Regions from separate parts of the Sphingobium sp. AntQ-1 genome, predicted to be linked through region 2. Evidence: predicted binding sites of a transcription regulator. Region 2 holds the regulator's gene; the other holds the start of a gene.
The links. Region 2 encodes LexA, which represses DNA repair genes until DNA is damaged. Its sites were predicted from a motif close to GTTCCNCNCTTGTTCT; they were not measured.

Region 1: a site for LexA is predicted at 6,002-6,017, ahead of sphantq_RS01010 (ATP-dependent helicase). Genes of this name have one in related genera too.

What each region holds. Positions count from the first base shown of each region.
Region 1 is NZ_CP117158.1:195,839-203,428, forward strand. It holds gene sphantq_RS00965 (DUF6628 family protein) at 1-22, shown strand, start outside; gene sphantq_RS00970 (AmpG family muropeptide MFS transporter) at 7-1,335, opposite strand; gene sphantq_RS00975 (response regulator) at 1,417-1,875, opposite strand; gene sphantq_RS00980 (pseudouridine synthase) at 2,368-3,321, shown strand; gene rsmD (16S rRNA (guanine(966)-N(2))-methyltransferase RsmD) at 3,318-3,857, shown strand; gene sphantq_RS00990 (globin domain-containing protein) at 3,927-4,373, opposite strand; gene sphantq_RS00995 (RrF2 family transcriptional regulator) at 4,482-4,958, shown strand; gene sphantq_RS01000 (Fe-S oxidoreductase) at 4,918-5,439, opposite strand; gene sphantq_RS01005 (GFA family protein) at 5,584-5,982, opposite strand; gene sphantq_RS01010 (ATP-dependent helicase) at 6,088-7,590, shown strand, end outside.
Region 2 is NZ_CP117158.1:3,479,609-3,487,198, forward strand. It holds gene sphantq_RS17445 (ComEC/Rec2 family competence protein) at 1-1,337, shown strand, start outside; gene lexA (transcriptional repressor LexA) at 1,328-2,014, opposite strand; gene sphantq_RS17455 (molybdopterin molybdotransferase MoeA) at 2,084-3,265, opposite strand; gene moaC (cyclic pyranopterin monophosphate synthase MoaC) at 3,262-3,735, opposite strand; gene trpC (indole-3-glycerol phosphate synthase TrpC) at 3,732-4,523, opposite strand; gene trpD (anthranilate phosphoribosyltransferase) at 4,520-5,512, opposite strand; gene sphantq_RS17475 (anthranilate synthase component II) at 5,649-6,239, opposite strand; gene sphantq_RS17480 (NRDE family protein) at 6,297-7,052, opposite strand; RNA gene ssrA (transfer-messenger RNA) at 7,092-7,444, shown strand.

The DNA of each region.
Region 1 (7,590 bases), 480 kb from region 2:
GGACCTTTACGCGGCAGGCTGATCGCCGGGTTCGGTCGTAGCCGCGGTGCCCACGCTGGCGTCGATCAGGCCCGCGCGCATCATCAGCCAGAAGAGCAGGATGCCCGGCACGGCGAGCGCGGTCGTGAGCAGATAGAAATCGACATAGCCGAAGCGCTCGATCAAGCCGCCCGCCGTCGTGCCGGTCAGGAAACGCCCGACGATGCTGGCCGCCGCCGAGATCAGCGCATATTGCGCGGCGGTGAAGCGCAGGTCGCACAAGGCAGAGAAATAGGCGACGACCGTGACGCCGCCGATGCCGCTGGCGATATTTTCGAACCCGATCGCCCCGGCCATGCCCCAATTGCTCTTCCCCAACGCGGCCAGCGCGGCGAAGCTGAAATTGGACACGCCCATCAGGATAAGGCTGAACAGCACGGATCGCTTCATGCCCATGCGGGCATAGAGGATGCCGCCGATGAAGATGCCGATCAGATAGGCCCAGAAGCCGATGCCGACATCGTAGATGACGATCTCGTCATTGGTGTAGCCCATATCGTCGAACAAAAGCCGAAAGGTCAGGTTCGCCAGCGTGTCGCCGATCTTGTGCAGCAGGATGAAGAGCAGGACTAGGAGCGCGCCCTTGCGCCGGAAAAATTCGAGCAGCGGCCCGGTGATCGACGCCATCACCTCCCCCATGCCGCGCCGGACGACAGGATCGCGATGCCGTTCCGGTTCGCCGAAAATGAGGCCAGTCAGCATCGCTGGCAACGCAAAGGCGGCGCAGGCGAGATAGGCGCCTTGCCAGCCGACCCGAGCCGCGAGAATCAGCGCTAGAGAACCGGCCGCCACCGATCCGATGCGCCAGCCATATTGCGACATGCCCGATCCGACGCCCAGTTGTTCGGGCTTCAATGTTTCGATGCGGTAGGCGTCGATCACGATGTCATAGGTCGCGCCGGCCGCCCCGACCAGAATGGCGGCATAGGCGGTCTGCAACAGGCTGGATGTCGGATCGACCAGCGCCAGATTGGCGACCGCCGCCATGACCAGAGCGCCCGCCAGCAGCAGCCAGGACACGCGCTGCCCCAGCCGCCCGATGATCGGCAGCCGCACGCCATCGACCACCCAGGCCCATAGCCATTTGAGATTATAGACGAGGAACGCCAGGGTGAAGGCGGTAACGGCCTTCTTGTCGATGCCGTCCTGCGCCAGACGCGTGGTCAGCGTCGCGCCGATCATCGCATAAGGAAAGCCTGACGAGACGCCCAGGAAAAAGGCCGCCAGCGGCGCCTTTTCGACATAGGGTTTCACGGCGTCGAGCCAGCTGCTGCGGCCCTCTATGGCGTCGGTCATTTTGGCGTGCGTCCCCGGTGGCGTCGAATTGTGCGCCACCATATGGCCTGATCGCCGCCAGGCAAGCGTCCTGTGCGCCGATCAGCCCGCGGGCGCGAACAGGCTGAGCCCCGGCGGCAGCTTGGGCCGCCTTGCGCCGCGCAACTGCGCATCGACGACGCCGATCGCCGCGACCAGATCGCGCGGCGCATAGGGCTTGGCGAGGCAGCCCACCGCCAGAGCGCGCGCCTCCATCGGGCAGCGGGCGGTGACGAACAGGACCGGCAGGCCCAGCGCTCCAGCGTGACGGGCGACGTCGATGCCGGTCTTCTCGCCATGCAGGGCGACGTCTGCGATCACCAGGTCCACGCCGCCGCCGTCCATGACCCGCACCGCATGGTCATGATCGTCCACCGTCGCCGCTATCCGGTAGCCCGCCTGCTCCAGCGCATGTTCGTTATCGAAGGCGACCAGCGCCTCATCCTCCACCACCAGCACGGTGCGGATCGCCTTACGGCGCGACAGGTGCGCGCCTCCCTCTTTCACCAGCCCGAAAAACATTTGCCGATCCGCCCTGATTCCGCCATGCACCCGATGAAACGCCGCGCCCCCGCACCGGGTTGCCTGCTGGGAGGCATAGCCCCCTCGCCCAAGCGCCGGAGCGGCACATTTCAGCCTGTTGCTGGCTTTGCACCCATATGGGAAGTGCCAGTGCCCATGAAAAGGAACCCGCCCTTGGAACCGCCGAAAAAATCAGGACCGCCCCGCAGGGCAGGACCAGGCGGCCCGAAACGTCCCGCCGGCCCCGGCCGGAGCGGATCGGGCGGGCGTCCCGGCGCGCCCACTGGACGTGGCGCTGCGCCGCGTCAGGGGGATGGGCGACAGGATGACGGGCGGCGGAGCGAGAGCCGCCGGGGCGACGCCAAGCCGCGTTTTGAGAAGAAGGACGATAGCCGGACGGATCGGCCGAGCGGCGGCAGGACTCGCCCCGATCGGGCCAAGGCCGACGGCGCACCATCGCGCCCTGCACGCAGCGCGGGGCCACGCGACACCATCGACAAGCCGCGCTCCCCCCGCAACGAAGGCGAACGGACTGATCGTCCCCGGACGGATCGGGGTCGGCCTGATCGCGCCCGACCCGATCGCGCAGGGGGCGATGCGCCTCGCTTCGGCGCCGCCAAATCCTATCCGCCGCGCAAGCCGCGGGTCAAGGGCGCTGCGCCGGTCCATGCCGCCAATCCGCACCCGGCCCGCGCCGCTGCGGCGAGCGGCGGCAAGGGCGAGCCGCAGCGTATCGCCAAGCTGCTGGCCCGCGCCGGGGTCGCTTCCCGCCGGGAGATCGAGCGGATGATCGAGGAAGGGCGCGTTTCCAAGGACGGCGTGGTGATCGATACGCCCGCGACGCTGCTGACATCGCTGCATGGCGTGACCGTCGATGAGGTGGCGATCGCGGCGCCCGCGCCGATGCGCCTGTTCCTGTTCCACAAGCCGACCGGCTTCCTGACCACCGAGCGCGATCCGGCGGGGCGGCCGACCATCTATGACCGGCTGCCGCCGGACCTGCCACGGCTGATGCCGATCGGCCGGCTGGACATGAATACCGAAGGCCTGCTGCTGATGACCACCGATGGCGGTTTCAAGCGCGAGATGGAACTGCCCGCGACCGGCGTGCCGCGCACCTATCGCGCCCGCGCCTTTGGCGAGGTGAGCCAGCAGCAGTTGGAGGATCTGTTCGATGGGCTGGAGATTGACGGCATCCGCTATGGCGCGATCGAGGCCAATCTGGAGCGGCGCACCGGGCGCAACCAGTGGATCGAGATGACCCTGACCGAAGGCAAGAACCGGGAAGTGCGCCGCGTGCTCGAACATCTGGACCTGAAGGTCAACCGGCTGATCCGCACCAGCTATGGCCCTTTCTATCTGGGCGACCTGCCGGTCGGCGCGGTGGAGGAGGTGCGGCAGCATGATCTGGAACTGTTCCGCAAGAGCCTGAAGGACCTGAAATGAGGATCATTTCGGGCCAATGGCGCGGACGACCGCTGACCGCGCCCAAGGGCGACGCCACCCGGCCTACGGCGGACCGAACGCGCGAGGCGCTGTTTTCGATGCTGACCAGCCGGCTGGGATCGTTCGAGGGGCTGGCCGTGGGCGATTTCTTCGCCGGATCGGGTGCGCTGGGTTTTGAGGCGCTGTCGCGCGGCGCGGCCTCCTGCCTGTTCGTCGAGCAGGACAAGCCGGCGCTGGACGCGATCCGCGCCAATGGCGACCGGCTGGGCATCCGTCCCGACATCCGGCCGTCCAGCGTGTTGTCGCTGGGGTCGGCGGCCAAGCCGCTCGACCTCATCTTCATGGACCCGCCCTATGGCACCGGCGCAGGCCAGGTTGCGCTCGACAAGCTGGGACGGCTGGGCTGGACCAATGCCGCGAGCTGGATCAGCATCGAAACCGACAGGCGCGAGGATGTGGTCGTGAAGGGTTTTACCATCGACACGGTCCGCGATTGCGGCAAGGCGCGGATCACGCTGCTGCGGATGGACGACTGACGCGATCGTCCGACCGGTCAGGCTGTGAGCAGGCCTGACCACCCTTCTTTCGTTTCGAACGAAATGGGATCAGGCCGCCGCTGCATAGGCTTCGGCCTCCTGCGCGATCAATATGTCGGCCAGAAACTGATAGGCTTCGCCCCATGCCGCCAGCACCGCGTCGGTGGCGACCTGCTCGCCCAGCACGTCGCGGATGGCGGGAAGTAGCGCGGCCGCGACCTTGGGATAATGTTCGGGCTTCACGCCGGTATCGACATGACGCGCCACCATGCGCGCCACCGCGCCGCCCAGCACCTCCAGCCGGTCGATATTCTCCGCATAGCCCAGGATCGCCGCAGCCAGCCGCCTGGGCTGCTCGCCGCTATCCTGCGCCGCCTGATCGAACATCGCCTTCACTTCGGCATCCTGGAACAGGCGGGCATACATGGCGGTGGTGATCGCCACGCCGTGCTGGCGCAGCGCCGGGCCGGTGGATTTCACGATGGCGATGGTGTGCGGAGACAGCGAGTTGGACATCTGATTGACCTTTTCCTGAGTCGATAAGATGCATTTAATTTACGCCTTTAAAGGAGTAAATAGAATATATGTTTGAAGCGCGACCCCGCGCCGGTATCGGATGACGCCATGCAATTGACCCGTCACACCGACTATGCGCTGCGCGTGCTGATCCACCTCGCCGTCGCGCCGACGGGACGGGCGACGATTCCGGAGATCGCCGACGCCTATGGATTGTCGCGCAACCATCTGATGAAGGTGGTGCATCACCTGGCGCAGGGCGGTTTCATCGCCACCCAGCGCGGACGGGGCGGCGGCTTCGCCCTGGCGGACGCACCGGAAGCCATGAGCATCGGTGCGGTGGTCCGGCATAGCGAGCCGGACATGAAAATGGCGGACTGCGCAAACTGCGCGATCCGCCGGGCTTGTGGCCTGACCGCCATATTGGCGGAGGCCACCGGCGCGTTCATGGCCGTGCTCGATCGCTATAGCCTGGCCGATGCGGCGCGCGATCGGGGCGGGCTGGCGGAGTTGATCGCCGCCCTGCCCGCGCCGACGCCGGCGGTCAGCGACGCTTGCGCATCTTCCCGGCCTCGCCCGGATTGACGCAACTGTCCTGGACCGTGCGAGAGCAGCGCGGATAGTCCTTCGCCTCTGTCGGCGGCGGCGTCATGTTGCCGCCGACCGTCACCGGATTGGCGGAGGAGCCGACTGGGGCGGCCGGGTTATTGGGCACGCCCGCGGGCGCGGGGACCATGCCGGGGTCCGCCGGGACCGCGCCTGTCGGCTGGCCGGCATTGGGATCGCTTTGAGGCGGGGTCGCAGGCATGGCGGGGCTGGCCGGCGCGGCAGGCGCGGGCGGGGTCGACATGCCCGGATCGCCGGGCGTCGCGGGGGCTGCGGGCTCGGCGGGGGCGGACGGCGGCGTGGCCGTCGGATCGGCGGGTGCGGGCGCATCGGCGGGCGCTGGCGTCATGGCGTCACCGGGCGGTTGGCTGCTTGGCGCTGGCGTGTCCTGCGCGACGGCTATGCCGCCCAAAGTGGTGAAGCTCAGCATCGCGACGCCGGCCAGCATGATGGATTTCATCGGGATCATCCTTTCCTATATTCTTCGACCCGCAGGTCGCCCGCTTCTGAGACGGACAGCCGAAGAACCGGCTTTGGGACATCCCCGTTCCGCAGCCGCGACCAAATGTGGCCCAGGCGCGGCCAGATGAACCGAACGGGGGGGTTAGGGACCGTCGGGATAGCGATCATATTTCGGCAGTTCGTGCGCCGTCGCCATCCATGGCACGGCGTCGGCCATCTGGACATGCCCCTCCGGCGGCAGCGCCGCGGCATCGTCCAGCGTAGCACTCTGGATGTCGATCGCGCCGGGGAAGATGACCGGATTGGTATAGAACAGACCAGTGCCGCATGTGCCGCAGAAATGCCGGGTCGCATTGTCGGACGACTGGTAGCGGACGGGATCGCCGATGATCGTCACGGCGTCTTGCGGGAACAGCGCCCAGCCCACCATCGGCGCGCCGGCACTGGCGCGGCAGTCGCTGCAATGGCAGATGGCGCTATAGGCCGGTTCGCCGGTCGCTTCATAGCGTATCGCCCCACATTGGCATCGTCCCGTCACCATCCGCTTGCTCCCTTGCATGATTCGCCTTTTGTTCTCATAGAAGCCCAGTCACCGCAAGAGGCGCGCCCCTTGCCCCCGATCCACCCCATGCCTAGTTGTCCAGCCATGACAGTCCCTGCCCCCTCCCCCAATGATCCGCCCTATCTCGACGGGCTCAATCCGCCCCAGCGGGAGGCTGTGCTGACGACCGAGGGGCCGGTGCTGGTGCTGGCGGGTGCGGGCACCGGCAAGACGGCGGCGCTGACCGCCCGGCTGGCGCATCTGATCGGCACGCGGCGGGCCTGGCCGTCCGAGATCCTGGCCGTGACCTTCACCAACAAGGCCGCGCGCGAGATGCGGGCGCGCGTCGGGCGGATGATCGGCGATGCGGTGGAGGGGATGCCCTGGCTAGGCACTTTCCATGCGATCGCGGCGAAAATGCTGCGCCGTCATGCCGAACTGGTCGGGCTGCAATCCAATTTCACCATCCTCGATACCGACGATCAGTTGCGGCTGCTCAAGCAACTCATCCAGGCCGAGGGCGTCGATGAAAAGCGCTGGCCGGCGCGGCAACTGGCCGGGCTGATCGACCAGTGGAAGAATAAGGGCTGGACCCCGGAGGATGTCGGCGCGGGCGAGGCGGAAAGCTATGCCCATGGCAAGGGGCAGAAGCTCTATGCCGATTATCAGGCGCGCTTACGTCAAGTGAATGCCTGTGATTTCGGTGACTTGCTGCTGCATGTTCTGACGATATTGAAGAAGCATCGCGACGTGCTGGCGCAATATCAGGAGCGGTTCCGCTATATCATGGTGGACGAATATCAGGACACCAATAGCAGCCAGTATCTGTGGCTGCGGCTGCTGGCGCAGACGCGCAAAAATCTGTGCTGCGTGGGCGACGACGACCAGTCCATCTATTCATGGCGCGGCGCGGAAGTCGCCAATATCCTGCGGTTCGAAAAGGATTTTCCGGGCGCGACGATCATCCGGCTGGAGCAGAATTATCGCTCCACGCCGCACATATTGGGCGCGGCGTCCGGGGTGATCGCCGAAAATGGCAATCGCCTCGGCAAGACGCTGTGGACCGACATCGACGTGGGCGAAAAGGTGCAGGTCATCGGCGTGTGGGACGGGCCGGAGGAAGCGCGGCGGGTCGGCGACGAGATCGAAGCGGTCCAGCGGAGCGGCGGATCGCTGGACGAGGTCGCGATCCTGGTCCGCGCCCAGCACCAGACTCGCGAGTTCGAAGATCGCTTCATCCAGATCGGCCTGCCCTATCGCATTGTCGGCGGCTTCCGTTTCTACGAGCGGGCCGAAATCCGCGATGCGCTGGCCTATTTGCGGCTGGTCAACCAGCCCGCCGACGACCTGGCGTTCGAGCGGATCGTCAATGTGCCCAAGCGCGGGCTGGGCGACAAGGCGGTGGAGAAATTGCACCGACTGGCGCGGGCGGAGGGCATACCACTGGCGCTGGCGGCCGCGCGCATCCTCGACACCGACGAACTGACCCCGCAGGCGCGGCGATCGCTGGGCAGTTTCATCGGCGATCTGGCGCGCTGGCGCGACCGGGCGACGCAATTGCCCCATGCCGAACTGGCGCGGCAGATATTGGACGAGAGCGGCTACACC
Region 2 (7,590 bases):
CGGCGCTGATCGGGGCGGTCATTTTCCTGCTGATGCGCGTGATGGCCTTGAGCCAGCGGGCGGCGCTTGGCTGGCCGCTGATGCTGATCGCGGCGGCGGGCGGGGCGCTGGCGGGGATCGGCTATACGCTGCTAACCGGGGCGGAGGTGCCCACGGTGCGATCCTGCGTCGCGGGCTTGCTGGTCTTGGGCGGACTGGCGATGGGTCGGGATGCGGTGACATTGCGACTGGTGGCGACCGGGGCGCTGGTCGTGCTGCTGCTGTGGCCCGAAGCGCTGGTCGGGCCGAGTTTCCAGATGAGTTTCGCGGCGGTGACGGCGCTGGTGGCGCTGGCCGAACATCCGCGCTTTCGCGCCTTTGCCGCCGTCAGGGACGAGGGCGTGATTCGCAAGACGGGTCGCTTGCTGGTCGTCATGCTGGCGACCGGGATCGCCGTCGAACTGGTGCTGATGCCGATCGCGCTGTTCCATTTTCACAAGGCGGGCCTGCTCGGCGCCTTCGCCAATCTGATCGCGATCCCGCTCACCACTTTCGTCGTCATGCCGCTGGAGGCGCTGGCGCTCGTGCTGGATGTCGTAGGGTTGGGCGCGCCGTTCTGGTGGTTGACGCAGCAGGCGCTGAACCTGTTGCTGCTGCTGGCTCATGGCGTGGCGGCGAGTCCTATGGCCACATTGCTCGCGCCGACCATGGGTATGGGGCTGTTCGGCATCACCATCGTCGGACTGCTCTGGTGCCTGTTATGGCGGACGGGATGGCGATGGCTGGGACTTGCGCCGGTGCTGATCGGCGTGGCGGTCACCTTTACCGCCGCGCCGCCCGATATCCTGATTACCGGCGACGGGCGGCATGTCGCCGTGCGGACGGGAAAGGGCATGGCGATATTGCGCGATCGGGCGGGGGATTATGTGCGGGACGTGCTGTCGGAAAGTGCAGGTTATGACGGCGAACTGGCGGCGATCGCGGCGCTGCCGGAGACGCGCTGCTCGCAGGATATGTGCGCCATGAGGATGAAGGATGGCAAGGGCCGCGACTGGCGGCTGCTCTTTACTCGCAGCAATGTGCTGATCGATCGGTCGAGTTTCGCCGGCGATTGCGCGGCGGCGGACATCGTCGTCAGCGATCGGGGCCTGCCGCGCTGGTGCCGACCGCGCTGGATGAAGGTCGACCGCCGGTCGCTCGCGCGTACCGGTGGGCTGTCCATGATCCTGGCGAAGGGCGAAGTTCACACCGTCCATCGGGCGGGCGACGCGCATCCCTGGGTCGCCCGCCAGACCCGCCGGACGTGGAGGGAACAGCCTGAATCATTTAAGGCCCAATCACACAGGCCTCAATTGTAGCGGCGCAGCAGCCCCGCGAGCTTGCCCTGGATGCGGACCTGGCGCGGATCGTATATCTGCGGCTCATAGGCCGGGTTGGCCGGATCGAGCCGGACGCGGCTGCCTTCGCGGCGGAAATATTTCAGCGTCGCTTCCGCCTCGTCGATCAGCGCGACGACGATCTGACCTTCGCGGGCGACGTCGGTGCGCTGGATCAACGCGAAGTCGCCGTCGAGGATGCCGGCTTCCATCATCGAATCGCCCGACACTTCCAGCGCATAATGATCGCCCGCGCCGAGCAGCGCGGCGGGCACGGAGAGCATCGCCTGCCCTTCCATCGCCTCGATCGGCACACCGGCCGCGATCCGGCCGTGCAGCGGGATTTCGATCACGTCATTGGCGGCGGTGGGGATCATCGGCGGCTGGGCGGGCGGCGCGACCTTGGGATTGAGCGCGATCACTGGCGCGGGCGCGCGATGCATCGCATCGGGGAGCTTGAGCACTTCCAGCGCGCGGGCGCGATTGGGCAGGCGACGGATGAAGCCGCGCTCCTCCAGCGCGTTGATGAGGCGGTGAATGCCGGATTTGGACCGCAGGTCCAGCGCATCCTTCATTTCCTCGAAAGAAGGCGACACGCCGCCTTCGTCCAAGCGGGTCTGAATGAAGCTTAGCAATTCCTGCTGCTTGGGCGTCAACATTGCGATCCTCCGTGGAACGTATGAGGAACGCATAGGAAACAGATGAAGGTTAGTCAAGCACCGAACATGTCAGGGCAGCGGCAGAATCAAGACCCGATCGCCGGGAGCCGCCGGCGGCGATCCGGCGGGGCGCAGGATCAGGCAGTCGGCCTTCGCCATGGCGGCGGTGGCCGCGCTGTCCTGTGACGTGACCGACACGATGCCGCCCGGTCCGCGCCAGGCGCGCAGATAATCGTCACGATCGCCGGTGGCGGGCAGCGGTGAGGCGAGCGGCGCGTCGCTTGTCGGTGGCAGCGGATCGCGTGCGCCGCCCAGATGACGGACCAGCGGCAACAGGAACAGCGTGGCCGTGACGAAGGCGGAGACGGGATTGCCCGGCAGGCCCAGGAACAGCGTATCGGCGATTCGCCCCGCCATCAGCGGCTTGCCCGGCCGCATTTTGATCTTCCAAAAATCGAGCGCGCCGCCTGCTTTCACAAAAGCGGGACGGACCAAATCATGGTCGCCGACGGAGGCGCCGCCGGTCGACACGATGATGTCGGCCGTGCGCGCCCGTTCGATCGCGGCCACCATCGCATCGAGGTCGTCCCGCACGATGCCGAGGTCGATGACGTCGCAGGGCAGGGCGGCGAGCAGGGCGGCAAGCATCGGCGCGTTGGAGGAAGGCAGGAAACCCGGCGGCGTCGGGGCGCCGGGCGGCACCAGTTCATTGCCGGTGGACAGCAGCGCGACCGTCGGCCGACCGCCGACCGGCACGACGCCATGGCCACCCAGCACGGCGAGCGCGACCTGAGCCGGGCCGAGGCGACCGCCAGCCTCCAGCAGCAGGGCGTCCTGCGCAAAGTCGGAGGCGGCGGTGCGGACATGACGACCTGCGGGTAGCGGATCGGCGCTGGCGGTCAGCCAGTCGCCGTCGCGGGTCGCATTTTCCTGGATCAATATGGTGTCGGCGCCCGGCGGTAGCGGCGCGCCGGTGAAGATGCGGCTCGCTTCGCCCGGCGCCAGGGCTGCAAGGTCCGCCGCGCCGGCCGCGCTCTCGCTGGTGACGCGCCAGGGGCCGGGTGCTTCGGCGGCGCGCACGGCATAGCCGTCCATCGCCGACAGATCGGCCCAGGGCTGGTCGCGCAGCGCCGCCAGATCCTGCGCCAGCCAGCGTCCGGCGGCGGCGGTGATCGGCACGGTTTCGGTCGCCAGTCGCGGGGCGAGAGCGAACAGGCGCGCCTGCGCCTCAGCGACCGGCAGCAGGCTCATGGCGTGCGCCGCCAGTCGCCCGACTTGCCGCCGGTTTTGGCGATCAGGCAGACGCCGCCGATGATCATCGACTTGTCCAGCGCCTTGGCCATGTCATAGACGGTCAGCAGCGCGACAGAGGCCGCGGTCAGCGCCTCCATCTCCACGCCGGTCTGGCCGGCGGTGCGCGCGGTGGCGGTGACCGTGGCGCCGCTATCGTCCAACGCGAAATCGACCGTCACGGCGCTGAGCGCGATCGGGTGGCAGAGCGGGATGAGGTCGGCGGTGCGCTTGGCCGCCATGATGCCAGCCACTCGCGCCACGGCCAACACGTCGCCCTTCTTGACCAGACCGTCGGCGATGGCTCTGGCGGCGGTCGCGCTCATGGCGATCCGGCCGGAGGCGATGGCTTCGCGCGCCGTGACCGCCTTGGCCCCGACATCGACCATCCGGGCCGCGCCGTCTTCGTCCAGATGGGTGAGGCCGCTCATCCGCCCGTCAGCAGATTGTGGGTCGCCGCCTCCACATCGGCCTGACGCATCAGCGTTTCACCGACCAGGAAGCAGCGCACGCCATGGTCGGCCATCGCGACCAGATCGGCATGACCAGTCAGGCCGCTTTCAGCGACGAAGGTGCAGCCTTCGGGCGCCTTGCCCACCAGTTCGTAGGTGCGTGCGAAATCGACGGAGAAATCGCGCAGGTCGCGGTTGTTGACGCCGATCAGGCGCGAGCGGAGCTTCAGCGCGCGGTCCAGTTCGGCCTCGTCATGCACTTCGATCAGGGCGTCCATGCCAAGGCCGAGCGCGGCTTCCTCTATCTCCTGCATCTGGCCATCGTCCAGCGCGGCGACGATGATAAGGATGGCGTCCGCGCCGAGTGAGCGGCTTTCCAGCACCTGCCAGGGATCGACCAGGAAATCCTTACGCAGCACCGGGATTGCGCAGGCCGACCGGGCGGCCATCAGATAATCGTCATGACCCTGAAAATAGGGTTCGTCGGTCAGGACGGAGAGGCAGGCGGCGCCACCGGCCGCATAGGCCCGCGCATGGGCGGGCGGATCGAAGTCGGCGCGGATCAGCCCTTTGGACGGGCTGGCCTTCTTGATCTCCGCGATCAGGCCGAAGCCCGATCGCGCGGCAGCGTCCAGCGCCTGGCGGAAACCGCGCGGCGGCGTCTGTTCGCTCGCGCGGGCATGAAGCGCCGACACGGTGGTCGCGGCCCGGCGGCGGGCTACATCCTCGCGCTTGAAATCGCAGATTTCGATCAGCTTGTTGGTCATGTATAGGCAATCCAGCAATTGAGGAGCGCGTTGGCAAGGCCGCGGTCGATGGTTTCGGCGGCTTCTTCCACCCCTTCGCGCAGATTGGGGACGGCGTCGGCGACGACAAGGGCGGCGGCGGCGTTCAGCAGCACGGCGTCGCGATAGGCGCCCGGTTCGCCTTGCAGCAGGGCGCGCAGCGCCGCGGCGTTATGGGCGGCGTCGCCGCCGCGGATCGCCTCGACCGGCTGAGTGGAGAGGCCGAGGTCGGCGGCGGTCAGCCGGTGCATGGCGACGATGTCATGGCCCTTCACCTCCGCCATGTCGTTGCCCCCGGCGAGCGAGAGTTCGTCCAGTCCTTCGTCGCCCGAAATGATCATGGCGTGGTCGACGCCCAGGTCGGCGAGCGCCTGCGCATAGATGGGGACATAGGCCGGGCGGGCGATGCCGACGAGTTGGCGACGGACCTTCGCCGGATTGGCGAGCGGTCCCATCAGATTGAAGATGGTGCGTTCGCCGATCGCCTTGCGGATCGAGCCGAGCCGTTTGAGCGCGGGATGGTAATTCTGGGCGAAGAGGAAGCAGATGCCGAGGTCGGCCAGCGTCGCTTCGGCGGTGGCGGCGGCCCGGTCCAGGTTCAGGCCCAGCGCCTCCAGCGTGTCGGCCGCGCCGGCCTTGGAAGAGGCGGCGCGATTGCCATGTTTGGCGACCGGCACGCCCGATGCTGCGACAACGAGCGAGACAGCTGTGGAGACATTGAGCGTATGATGCCCGTCGCCCCCGGTGCCGCAGACGTCGATCGCGCCATCGGGCGCGCTGACCGTCTTCATGCGCGCGCGCATGGCGCGGGCGGCGGCGGCGATCTCCACCGCGGTTTCGCCGCGGCGCGCCATGGTGACGAGAAAGGCGGCGATGTCCGCTTCGGGCAGATCGGCGTCGAACAGCAGGTCGAAGGCCTCGGCTGCGGCGTCGAAGCCGAGCGGCGCGGAAGGATCGGGCAGGCGGGTCATAGACCCTGCCTTAGTCGGCGGCGGGCGGGAGAGTCGAGGGGGCGCTGGCGCTTGTTGGCGCACTTTTCCTACCGGGGTGGAAATTTACTTTCCTATTGCCGCAATATTCGAAAAGCGATCGGGCGAAAGGGCCCGATCAGGCCGTTTCACGCTCCCGCACCGGGATGCCCGCAATCGTCATGAAATTGGCCAGCATGTCATGGCCATGTTCGGTGGCGATGCTTTCGGGATGGAATTGCACCGAATGGATCGGCAGGGTCGCATGACGGAAGCCCATGACCGATCCGTCCTCGCTGGTCGCGTTTACCACCAGGCTGTCCGGAATATCCTCCACGATCAGCGAATGATAGCGTGTGGCGGTGAAGGGCGAGGGCAGGCCTGCAAACAGCCCGGTGCCGTCATGGGTGACAGGCGACGTCTTGCCGTGCATCAGCCCGCCGCGCACAACCTTCCCGCCGAAATGCTGCCCGATCGATTGGTGGCCCAGGCACACGCCCAGCAAAGGCGCGCCGGCGTCGGCGCACGCGGCGACGAGATCCAGGCTGACGCCCGCCTCATTGGGGGTGCAGGGGCCGGGCGAGAGCAGGAACGCCTTCGCGCCGCTGGACAGGGCCTGACCTGCAGAAATGGCGTCGTTGCGGACGACTTGAACCTCAGCCCCCAGTTCCATCAGATAATGGACCAGGTTCCAGGTGAAGCTGTCATAATTGTCGATGACGAGGATCATGGGCAGAGCCTTAGCGCGGGATGCGCGCGGGGGGAAGTGGGGAGGTAGGGATGCGCCCTACCATTGGAAGTGGAGCCGGGTGTCACCCGCATCGCCGCCGTCGCGGTCGAAGCGGCGTTCCATGATCTGACCCTGGCCGTCGCGGTCGATGGCGATCACGGTGCTGCAGCGCGTGCCGTAGAGCGGATTGCGGATGAAGATCGGCGAGGCGGCGGCTTCGTCCGGGGCGTCGGACGGGATGGCGGGGGCGATGCCGACGTCGGGCAGGCTTTCCCGGCGAAGCGCGTCGAACAGGCGATCGGGCGCGTCTGCGCTGTCGGTCAACCAGGCGAGCAGGGCGGCCTTGAGCGCAAGCGTCTTGGGCCAGGGCGCGTCGAGCGCGCCGTTGGACAGGCCGTAAAGGCCCGGCGTGAGTCGCGTGCGCAGCGGCTGTGGGCGGTTGGTGAGGAAATATGCGCGATCGGGTTCGACCAGGATCAGGTTGAACGGGTTGAAATCGTCGAGCGCCGCCTGTGCGACATCGGCATAGGGGCCGTCGCCCGCCAGCAGGTCCGTCACGAGCGCGCCGCGCGAGGCGAGGTGTGGCTGTGGCCCGCCATAGCCGCGCAAATTGGTGACGATCGCCGCCCGGCCAGCCTCCGACACGCCAACCCAGGTGCCGCCCGATTGCAGGTCGCGTCCGGCGATCAGCCCGGCGCGGTGGTCCCAGCGATCAAGCGGGGCGGCGGCTCGCGCGTGATATTCGTCGCGATTGCCGATCAGGATGAGGCGCCAGCGCCGATGCGCCGCCCAGGCCATGGCCATGATGCACATGGGGCCGCTGTATCGCCCCCTGCGAATCCCGCAAGTGCATGGCTTGAAAAACCATCCGTTTGGGGCCATATGGATGGTGCCGGGTTCGCCCGGCTATGGTGATAAATTGTGTCGTATAATAGACGCAGCGGACCCGGGGGCAGTACCCGGCGGTTCCACCAGAAGGCCCGATCGCTTACAGCTTTTGGGTTTCCTGACGGGGCCGAACTAGGATCGACGTGTGTTCAAAGGCGATATTTTCACCCGGCCCGTGTAAGCCGTTAAACTGTGCAAAACTCACAAGTGCCAACGATAACGAAGCACTCGCCATTGCAGCGTAATTGAGGGCCTCACGGCCTGATATTATCCTAAAATAGCGCGGTTGAACCCACCGGGCAACAGAAGGGAATTCAGCGGCCTCCGGGAGGGCCGGGCAACAGAACCTCCCGGACCTATTCCTTATCGTCAGAGACATGCGGCCGGCTTTTGCGTGCCGTTGGTCGTGCGCCGCTGCAGATGATGTCGCGGCGAGGGACAAAGCGCGTCTGTTGGTGGCGAT